2 regions of the Pseudonocardia sp. NPDC049154 genome follow, and region 1 is predicted to be linked to the other one. Evidence: riboswitches for the same ligand, from Rfam matches in the RefSeq annotation. Region 1 holds a riboswitch; the other holds the start of a gene.
What was found. A riboswitch is a leader RNA that binds a small molecule or an ion and turns the genes downstream of it on or off. The one in region 1 is predicted to bind S-adenosylmethionine.
Positions count from the first base shown of each region.

Region 2: it holds a riboswitch for S-adenosylmethionine, as region 1 does, so the genes downstream of both, AB0B41_RS03500 (LLM class flavin-dependent oxidoreductase) here and AB0B41_RS29050 (LLM class flavin-dependent oxidoreductase) in region 1, are expected to answer to the same signal.

Region 1 is NZ_JBEZDN010000079.1:12,332-17,422, reverse strand. It holds gene AB0B41_RS29060 (ABC transporter substrate-binding protein) at 1-270, opposite strand, end outside; gene AB0B41_RS29055 (NtaA/DmoA family FMN-dependent monooxygenase) at 356-1,732, opposite strand; gene AB0B41_RS29050 (LLM class flavin-dependent oxidoreductase) at 1,732-2,931, opposite strand; SAM riboswitch class I at 3,052-3,145, opposite strand; gene AB0B41_RS29045 (FAD-binding protein) at 3,562-4,854, opposite strand; gene AB0B41_RS29040 (amidase family protein) at 4,856-5,091, opposite strand, start outside.
Region 2 is NZ_JBEZDN010000003.1:165,101-170,191, reverse strand. It holds gene AB0B41_RS03510 (DUF6319 family protein) at 327-704, shown strand; gene AB0B41_RS03505 (CocE/NonD family hydrolase) at 739-1,122, shown strand; SAM riboswitch class I at 1,343-1,434, shown strand; gene AB0B41_RS03500 (LLM class flavin-dependent oxidoreductase) at 1,640-2,788, shown strand; gene AB0B41_RS03495 (LLM class flavin-dependent oxidoreductase) at 2,788-4,983, shown strand; gene AB0B41_RS03490 (protein adenylyltransferase SelO) at 4,968-5,091, opposite strand, start outside.

The DNA.
Region 1 (5,091 bases):
CCAGGGCTTGAGCTCACCGGTCTGCGGGTCCTGGTCGGTGAGCGAGTCGACGACCTGGCGCAGCGAGTAGATCGTGTCGTTGCTGCCGACCTGCTGCGGGTCGACGCAGCCCTGGTCGCTGGAGACGGCGAAGCGCAGCGTGCCACCGGGCTGGGGCGGGCCGGCGTCGGCGCCCGCGGTGCTGCCACCGGAGCCGCCGCAGGCGGCGAGCGCCACGGTGGCGGCGGCGAGCAGGGCCGGCAGGAGCAGCCTGCCTCGTCTGACGGTCATCGGGGTCCTTCGTGAGGTGGGGACCGGAGGACCGGCGGGCGGCCGGTCCTCCGGTGTTGTGGGAGCGGAGGGTCCAGGAGGTGTGTCAGGAGGCGGTGCGGGCGGCGGGCCGTGGTTCGCCGAGGCCCGCGGGCGGGCGCAGGCCGAGGTTCTCCCGCAGCGTGGAGCCGGTGTAGCGGTCGCGCAGGACGCCGCGGTCGCGCAGCCGCGGGACCACCTTCTCGACGACCTCGTCGAGGCCCGCCGGGCTGACGTACGAGCCGAGGATGAAGCCGTCGACCGCGTCGTTCTGCACGTACCGGTCGATCTCGGCCGCGACCTGCGCCGGCGTGCCGACGAACACGGCCCGGTCGAACACGTGCGTGACGACCTCGCGCAGCGACCAGCCGTGCTCGCGGCCGAGCGCCCGCCAGGCCTCGGCGGTGGCGTGGGCGTCCTGGGTCAGCGGGGCGCGCCCGCGGATCCACTTCGGCGCCTCGGGCGTGGGCTCCAGCTCGGGCACCGGCCCGTCCGGGTCGACCTGGGAGAGGTCGCGGTTCCACACCATCTCGGCCAGCACGACCGCGGTGAACGGGTCGACCTGCCGGCTGCGGACGTCCCTGTGCCGGTCGCGGGCCTCCGCCTCGGTGTCGCCCAGGATCACCGATGCCGACGGCAGGATCTTGACCTGGTCGGGGTCGCGGCCGAACTTCGCCACCCGCGCCTTGACGTCGGCATAGAAGGCGCGTGCCTCGTCGAACTTCTGGTAGCGGGAGAAGATCGCGTCGGACCGCGAGGCCGCGAAGTCCCGGCCGGCCGGCGACTCCCCCGCCTGCAGCACCACGGGATGCCCCTGCGGGCTGCGCGGGGTGCTGAAGCGCCCGGCGATGTCGAACTGGGCGCCGCGGAAGGCGAAGTCGCCCACGTGCCCGTCGCGCAGGAACCGCCCGCTCGCCGGGTCCGCCACCACGGCGTCGGAACCCCAGGAGTCCCACAGCGCCCGGACGGCGTCGAGGGTCTCCCCCGCGCGCTCGTACCGCTGGTCGTGCGCCAGGTAGCCGCCGCGCCGGAAGTTCTCGCCGGTGTCCGCGTCGGAGCTGGTCACGACGTTCCACGCGGCCCGCCCGCCGGACAGGATGTCCAGCGTCGCGAACTTGCGGGCCAGCTCGTAGGGCTCGTTGAAGGTCGAGTTGATCGTGCCGGCGAGGCCGATGTGCTCGGTCACCGCGGCCAGCGAGGCCAGCACCGTGAACGTGTCCGGCCGCCCGACGACGTCCTGGTCGAAGACCTGGCCGCCGCGGGTGCGCAGCCGGAGCCCCTCGGCCAGGAACAGCAGGTCGAACGTGCCGCGCTCGGCGGTGCGGGCCCAGTGCTCGAACGAGGCGAAGTCGATGTGGCTGCCCGACGCCGGGTCGCTCCACACGGTGTCGTGGTTGACGCCCGGGAAGTAGGCCCCGAGGATCACCTGCTTCTTCGCGGTCATCAGGCCACCTCCGCCCGGGCGTACCGGCTGGCCGGCCGTTCCAGGCCGAAGCGTTCGCGCAGGGTGCCCGACTCGTAGGCGGTGCGGAACAGGCCGCGCCTCTGCAGCTCGGGGACCAGCCCGTCGACGATCGCGTCGAGGTCGGTGGGCAGCACGGCCGGCCGCAGCCGGAAGCCGTCGACCCCTTCGTCCCGCCAGGACTCCAGCAGGTCGGCGAGCGCGGTCGGGGTGCCCGCCAGCACCGCGGCGTCGGAGCGCAGCGGGCCGTGCTCCTCCAGCCGCCGGAGCCGGGCGTGGGCCGCGTCGGCGTCGGTGTCGAGGACCACCACGAGGTCCGCCAGGACCCGGAGCGGCGGGAGTGTGCGGCCGACCGCGTGCTGGGCGGCGCCGATCTCGCCGAGGATCGCCGGGATGTCGGCCGCGCCCTGCGGGGTGGTGAACACGACGTCGGCGGCGCGGGCGGCCAGCTCGTACGCGGCCCGGGCGTGGGCGAGCGCGACGACGAGGGGCTGGCCCTGCGGCGGCCGCGGCACGATCCCCGGGCCGCGGACCGAGAAGAAGCGTCCCTCGAAGTCGACCGTGTGGATCCTGTCGCGGTCGAGGAAGCGGTTCGTGGCGGCGTCGCGGATCTCGGCGTCGTCCTCCCAGCTGTCCCACAACCGCCGGACGACCTCGACGGCGTCGGCCGCCTCCTCGAACAGGTCCGCCACCGCGGCGGCCGTCTCCGGCGTGCCGAGCGTCTCGCGGCGGATCTCCGGGAGCGTGCGGCGGCCGAAGTGGGCCGCCTCGTCGGCGCGGGCCGAGGTCTGCACCCGCCATCCGGCCCGGCCGTGGCTGTCGTGGTCGAGCGTCGAGATCGCCGAGGCGATGTGGAAGGGCTCGGTATGCGTGGTCGTGACGGTCGGGACGAGCCCCACGTGGCGGGTCAGCGGCGCGACGAACGCGGCGACCAGTTCGGCGTCGAGCCGCCCGCGGACCTGGTCGGTGCGGCGGTCCACGGTCGCGAGGTGGTCGCCGGACTGCAGGCCCAGGCCGTCCTCGATCGTGACCAGGTCGAGCAGGCCGCGCTCGGCGGCGCGGGCCAGGGCCGCCCAGTAGCGGGCGGTGAAGAGCAGATCGGGGCGGGCGCCGGGCTCGCGCCAGGCGGCGGGGTGCCAGCCGGCACCGTCGAGCGCGACGGCCAGGTGGAAGGGGGCCATGCGGGCAGACCTCTCCTGAGGGAGAAGGGACGGGGATCGGGCCTTCCTCAGGCCCGACAGCCCGCGCTGGCCGTGCGCAGGAGATCCACGTGGCGCCGCCGCACCCCGAGAAACATGACTCCTCCATCGCTCCCGGCTTTAGCACCCGCACCCGTCGGACGGGGGGTTGCTGCGGCGTCGTCGAGCCAGGTCTCTCGGCCGCTCTGGATGGTGTGGCCCCCGTGGGGCCGCTCCTCACTCTACGGATCAGGAGGGCGCCTCCGTCAATCCTCCGGGTGACGAGTGTGATCGAGGCCGCGCTCGATTGTCCGGACAGGACACCCTTGGCGTCCACCAGGGAGAACGCGGCGCCGGAGCCCGCCCCGAACGTCCGGACGATCGCCCGTCAGTGCCCAGCTCGTCGGGCCGGAGCGAAGGGCGGGGCGTTCCACAAGGAGGCGAGCGGGGAGGCCGCGCACACCCCGCCGCTGCCCGGCAACGTCGACCGCAACCGCGCCCCCGCGGGGTCTGAGCAGCCGGTGCCGGCGCCCGGGGACGGGTCGACCCGGGCGCCGGCCCTCTCCGGTGAGCGAGCCGAGGGTCCGGCGCTGACAGCGGCGCGGGAGCCGGGGGCCGGGCTCCCGCGCCGGTTCAGCCCCGCGGGAGCTTGCCGGGGTTGAGCAGGCCCGCCGGGTCGAAGCGGTCCGCGGCGGCCCAGCGCGGCGGCATGTCCTCGTGGACCACCCAGCTGTGCGGGCTGTCGACCGCGAGGCCCTCGGCACGCAGGCGCTCCATGCCCGTGTGCACCAGGGCGTCGTCGCGGTGCGGGGCGAGGATCCGGGCCATCAGGCACGGGCCTTCGGGGCCGCGGATGCCCTCCAGCTGCACGGTCGCGTCCGCGAAGGCTTCGGCGATCAGCGCCCGCTTGCCCAGGATCGCGTTGCCGCGCACCAGGACGTGGTACAGCTCGGTGCGCTTGGCCTTGGCCCGCACCGTGGTGTGGTTGTTGATGAAGGTCGCGAGGAAGCGCACCGCGTCGGGCCGCACGCCCGAGACGGTGCCACCACCCCGCTCCACGATCTCCCGCACCGCCTCCGCCTGGTCGACGCCGACGACCGCCCGCAGGTTCGTCCGGCCCGGCTCGAACCCCGGGTCCTCGGGGAACAGCGCCGCGAGCTCCGGCTCGGTCACCGCGAGGATCTGCGGCGGCGGGTCGAGCTGCAGGATCTCGAGGGCCGTCGCAGCGCCCGCGTCGAGGTCCGGGACGGAGGCGAACACGGCGGTCCGCTCCCGCGCCGGCACGGTCCTCAGCCCCACCCGCACGATCAGTCCGGTGGTGCCGAAGGCGTGCACGTGCGGGGTGGTGTCCGGGAACCGCACCTCGACGGGCTCGGCGTCGGCCGTGACCGGCACCAGCGTGAGGCTCTGCACGAAACCCTCGTGGTTGAAGCCGTGCTCGATCGAGCCCGGTCCCCCGGCCCCGCCGCCGACGTACCCCGCGAGGGTGCTGTTCAGCGTGGTCGGGAACATCGCCGGCTCGCGGCCGGTGCCCTCGAGGAAGGCGAACAGGTCGTGCCAGCTGGTGCCTGGCAGGGCGCTGACCACGCCGTCGTCGTCGAGGACGACGTCCCCCGCGAGCCGGTGGAAGTCCACCATGATCCCCCGCGCGAGCGGGATGATCTGCCCGTAGTTCGACGTGCCCCTGCCGCGGGCGGTGAGCGGTGTCCCGCGCTCGTGGGCGAAGCGCGCCAGGGCCCGGACGGCCCCGACCGACCGCACGGTGACGACGGCGTCGGGCAGGGTCCGCGGGATGCTGCCGTGGATGATCGGCGAGACCCAGGAGAAGTCCTTGGTCGCGGCCTTGCGGGCGGCCTCGTCGGCGCTCACGTCGGCGGAGTCGCCGAGCAGCGCGCGCAGGTCCGCCGCGAGTGTCTCGGGGAGCACGTCAGAAGCCTTCCGGTGCGGTGAACCCGACGAGCCCGGCCTCCTCGGCGAGCGCGGCCACGGCGAGCGGGGTGCGGTCGTCGAGGTACCGGCCGAGCAGCTGCGCGCCGATCGGCAGGCCGGACACCGCCCCGGCACCCAGCGGCACCACGGTGGCGGGGCCGCCTCCCAGGCTGGAGATCCGGCTCCACGCCCCGACGGCGTCGCCGGCCGGGTACTCCCGCCCGTCGAGCTCCA
Region 2 (5,091 bases), on a different contig from region 1:
CGGTGCGCCAGGAGGTGTCCGCGGGCAAGACGGTGACGGTCTGGTTCACGACGGCCGCAGTCGGGGTGCCGGCGGGCGGGTCCGCCAAGGTCGTGGCCGTCGGTGATGTCGAGGAGGGTGACTTCATTCAGGTTCGCCCCGCAGGCTCGCGGGATGCGGTGTTCTGCTCGCCGAGCGAGCTCACGCGGAGCAGGCCGGCCCGCAGGCCGGCGACGTCGCGACAGCCGGCGGAGACGGCCGCGGACGACACGACGGCTCCACCTGCGACGCCCGCCCGTCCCGTCCGCGCTCGGCGGTCTGCCAGGTCCACGGCGTCGGCTGCGCCGTTGACCTCGACCCCCGACCTACCTGGGCCGGCAGAGTCGGCGCCCGAGCAGCCGACACCGGTGAAGTCCGGGAAAGCCGCCCCCGCGCGTACCCGTAAGCGAGGCGAGCGCTCGGGTGCGCTGACGGTCAGCCTGACCTCGAGCGCCGAAGGCGACTGGACGGTGGAGGTGTTGGTGGGCGCGAAGCGGGTCGTGTCGTCGACGCCGGTTCAGGCGACCGACGTCGCGGCGGTGTCCCGCTCCCTTCCACCGGCGGTCGCCGAGGTGATCACGTCGGCACTGGTCGAGGCCCGTCGGCGTCAGCAGGAGCGTGTGGCACAGCTGCGCGAGGAGCTCGCCGCCGCCCAGCGAACCCTCGAGCAGCTCGGCGTCGACTGAGGACAAGCGGAGGCTCTGACGGCGGCCACGGGACATCGCCGTCGGCGGCATGCGCGCCACGACTTCAACCCCGCGCTGTTCCGGGCGGCGGCCGAGGCCGGCAAGGCTCCGCCCCCGCTACCACGAGGGACTCGCCCGGCCGGACCTCCTGACCCCCGGCGAGGTCTACGAGATCGAGATCGACATGGCCGCCACGGCCAACGTGTTCCGCGCCGGGCACCGCATCCGAGTCGACGTCTCCAGCGGCAACTTCCCCCGCTTCGACCGCAACACCAACACGGACGGCAGGATCTGCGAGGAGTCGATCGACGACGCTGTGGTCGCGCGTAACACGGTGTGGACGGGTCCCCGACGTCCCAGCCGGGTCTGCCTGCCTCTTCGCCAGCCCGGGGGGACCGGATCAACGAGGACTCCCTAGCGCGCCGACACCTTCGCCCGTGTCGAGGTCAACCGGATCCCGACGCGACGAAGGCCGCGTTGACGTTCTGAGGAGGCCATCGCAGAGGAGTTGGCCGAGCGGTTTCGCTGTCCCTGCGAACCCCGGCGGTGACGGCAGCGGGGCCTGTGAGCACCTCGTCGGTCCGGAGGATTGACGGCGGTCGCACCGCGGGACGTAGAGTCGGACCACGGCCTCCGGGCCACCATCCAGAGCGGCCGAGAGACCTGGCTCGACGACGCCGCAGCAACCCGCCGGCCACGGCACGGGTGCTCACGCCGGGAGCGATGGGGGCAGTGGTGAGGGTCGGGGCAGCGGCGAGGGGCTCGTGGTCGCCGCCGACGGTGGGGTTCGTCGGCGCCCGCAGGCGACACGTCGACCTGCTCCGGGTCGCCAGCGCCTGCTGTCCGGGCTGACCGCCGGCTGCCCCCGCGGCAGCCCAGCCGCTCAGTCGCTCTGGTGGCCCGTCGTCGAACCGGGCCCCGTCCCGGAGGTACGCATGTCCGCCCACCGTCCGCCGCTGTCCGTGCTCGACCTCTCGCCGGTGCCCGCCGGCGGGACGGCCGGGGACGGGCTGCGCCATTCGATCGACCTGGCCCAGGTGGCCGAGCGGGCGGGCTACCACCGCTACTGGGTCGCCGAGCACCACCTCAACCCGGGCGTCGCCTCGTCGTCGACGCCGGTGCTGGTTGCCCTGATCGCCGCGGCCACGGAGCGGATCCGGGTCGGGTCGGGCGCGGTGCAGCTGCCGAACACGGCGCCGCTGTCGGTGGCCGAGCAGTTCGGGACGGTCGGCGCCGTGCATCCCGGGCGGATCGACGTGGGGCTCGGCCGGTTCGACCTGCACAAGCTGCTGACCCTGATCCGGCAGGGCCAGGCGGCAGGCGCGGCGGACGGTGCCCAGGCCCCGCCGCCTCCGCCCGCCCGGGTCGTCGACGGGCTGCTGATCCCGCCGCCCGCCCGGTTCGTCGGGGACCTGTCGCTGTTCGGGACCTTCGGCGAGCTCCTCGGCTTCAGCGCGGACGACCTCCCGCCGGACTACCGCGCGCAGGTCCTGGACATCCTGTCCTACTTCGACGGGACCTCCCGCCGCGCGGACGGGCGCCCGCTCGAGGTCACCCCGGCCAAGGGCGCGGACGTGGAGGTGCTGGTCCTGGGCGCGAGCGCCGGGGCGAGCGCGCAGGTGGCGGGTGAGCTGGGCCTGCCGTTCGCGGCGAGCTACCACACGGTGCCGAACGCGGTGCTCGACGCGGTGGAGGCGTACCGGGCTGCGTTCCGCCCCGGTCGGCTGGCGCGGCCGCAGGTGCTGGTCTCCGCGGACGTCGTCGTCGCGGACGACGACGAGCGGGCCCAAGAGCTCGCCGCGCCCTACGCGCAGTGGGTCCTCGACATCCGCAGCGGCCGCGGCGCACAGCCGTACGTCACGCCGGAGCAGGCGCGGGCCCGCGAGTGGACCGCCCAGGAGAGGGCCGCGGTGCAGGACCGGGTGGACACCCAGTTCGTCGGGTCGCCCGCCACGGTGACCGAGCGGCTGGAGACGCTGGCGCGGGTCACCGGCGCGGACGAGCTGATCGTCACGACGATCACCACCGAGCACGCCGACCGGGTGCGCAGCTACGAGCTGCTCGCGAAGGCGTGGGGCGTCTGATGAGCCGGGACGGGATCTTCCTCGCCTACAACCTGCGGACCTACGGCAACCTGCCCGAGGCCTGGCTCTCCCCGCGGCTGAAGCGGTTCTCGCTGTACGACCCCGCGTACTGGGCGGAGTTCGCGCAGCTCGCGGAGGCCGGGCTGCTCGACGCCGTGTTCACCGGGGACGGCTCGCAGATCACCGACCCGACCACCGCCGTCGCGGACGGGCTGGACCGCTTCACCGCGTGGACCGCCGCGATCGAGGCGACCGAGCACGTCGGCTTCATGCTGACCGCGTCGACCACCTACAACGACCCGTTCCGGCTGGCCGAGCGGCTGCTCTCGCTCGACGTGCTCAGCGGCGGCCGGCTGGCCTGGAATGTCGTGACCTCGCACTCCGGCGCCGCCGCGGCAAACTTCGGGCTCCCGGCGCACCCGCCGCGGGACACCCGCTACGCGCGCGCCGAGGAGTTCGTCGGGATCGTGACGGACCTGTGGTCGGGCGCCGCGGTGGACCACGAGAGCGACCAGTTCACGGTCCGCGGGCGGCTCGCCGTGCCGCCGTCGCGGCAGGGGCGGCCACCGATCGTGCGGGCCAGCACGTCCGACGCCGGCCGGTCCCTGGCCGGTCGGTACGCCAACGGGGTGTTCGCGGCAGACCTGACCCGGGCCGGGGCCGTCGAGCACAGGACGGCGTTCCGTGGGGACGCCCGCCGGTTCGGTCGCCCGCCCGAGCACCTCGACTACCTCTCGGGCCTGCGGCTGGTGCTGGGGAGCACGCAGGCCGAGGCGGAGGCCAAGGTCGCGGACGTCTACTCCCAGTCCCCGGACCAGACCGCCGAGCAGGTGGCCTGGCTGAGCTCGCTGATCGACTTCGACGTGTCGACGCTGGACCCGCAGGAGCCGCTGCCGGTGGAGCTGCTGTCCGCGCAGCGGCTGGCGGAGCTGCCCGCGAGCGAGACGGTCAGCCTCGGGTTCCGCGCGTCCGTGCACGGGTTCTTGCGGGAGCACGCCGGGCTGCCGCTGGCCCAGCTGCTGGTTCGCAGCCGGTTCGTCGGGTCCGGGCACTCGACGTTCGTCGGGACCCCCGAGCAGCTCGCCGACCGGCTGGAGGACTGGTACAAGGCGGGCGCGGCGGACGGGTTCGTGCTCGCCCCCGACCTGACGCTGGAGACCCTGCAGGTCCTGGTCGACGAGCTGGTCCCCGCGTTGCAGCGCAAGGGGCTCTACAAGCGTGGGTACACCTCGGACACCTTCGCGGGGCACCTGAACCTGCCGCCGTTCCCGGGCGCGGGCGAGCTCCGGTTCGACGCCGATCCCGCCCGCCGGGCGGCCGCCCGCGCGACCGTGCTGGCCCGGCGGGCCGATCCGCGCGCGGAGGATCCGTCCGCGGCGGCGCCCCACGGCGTGGCCGAGCCGTTCACCGCGCGGGGTCCACTGAACGTGGCCGCCCTGACCGGGAACGCCCTGCTCGAGGCGGTCGCGGACCCGGACCGGCTCTCCGCCGACCCGGACGTCTACGTGCTCGGCCTGGACCGGGTCCTCGGCCCGGCCCCCGAGTCCGCGCTGGACCCCACCACGGCCGCGGCGGTGCTGGGCCTGCGCCGCCCGGACCTGGCGTTCCTGCCGGTGGTCGCGGTCGAGCGCGAGCACCCCTGGAACCTGGCGCGCACTGTGGCCAGCCTGGAGCACTGGCTGCGCGGGCGGACCGGGGTGGTGCTCGCCGCCCACGACCGGCTCGCCGCCGAGGGCCGGCCCGGGGCCGGGGCGTGGGACCCGGGGCCGTTCGCCGCGCCCACGCCCTCCGGCCCCGCGACGACCGCCGAGGCGGCGCGGATCCTGCGCGCCCTGTGGGACTCGTACCCGAACTCGGCGCTGGTGGTCGACCGGGAGCGCGGCGTCTACGCGACGGGGGAGGGCATCGCCCCGATCGACCACGTCGGTGCCTACCGGGTGGCGGGGCCGGGGGCCGTGGCGTCGTCCTTCCACGGCCGACCCGTCGTCGCCCAGGTCGCCGGGGACCCGGCCGAGCTGCTCGACGCCTCCGACGCGATCGACCTCGCTCTGGTCGGCGCCTCGCGGCTGCCGTCGCTCCTCGCCCTGCTCGACCGGCTGCCCCCGCACCTGACGTTCCTCGTGGTCGGCGGCGCGGCACCCGCGGGCGAGCGGTTCCTCGGCTCGGTGAGCGTGGTCGATCAGGTGCCGCAGTAGGTGACGTGGGGGACCGCACCCGCCGGAGCGGGGCGGGTGAGGTCCTCCAGGCCGGGACGTGCGACGAAGGGGTCGCCGACCGCCCCGAGCAGGCGGTGGAACGGGGCG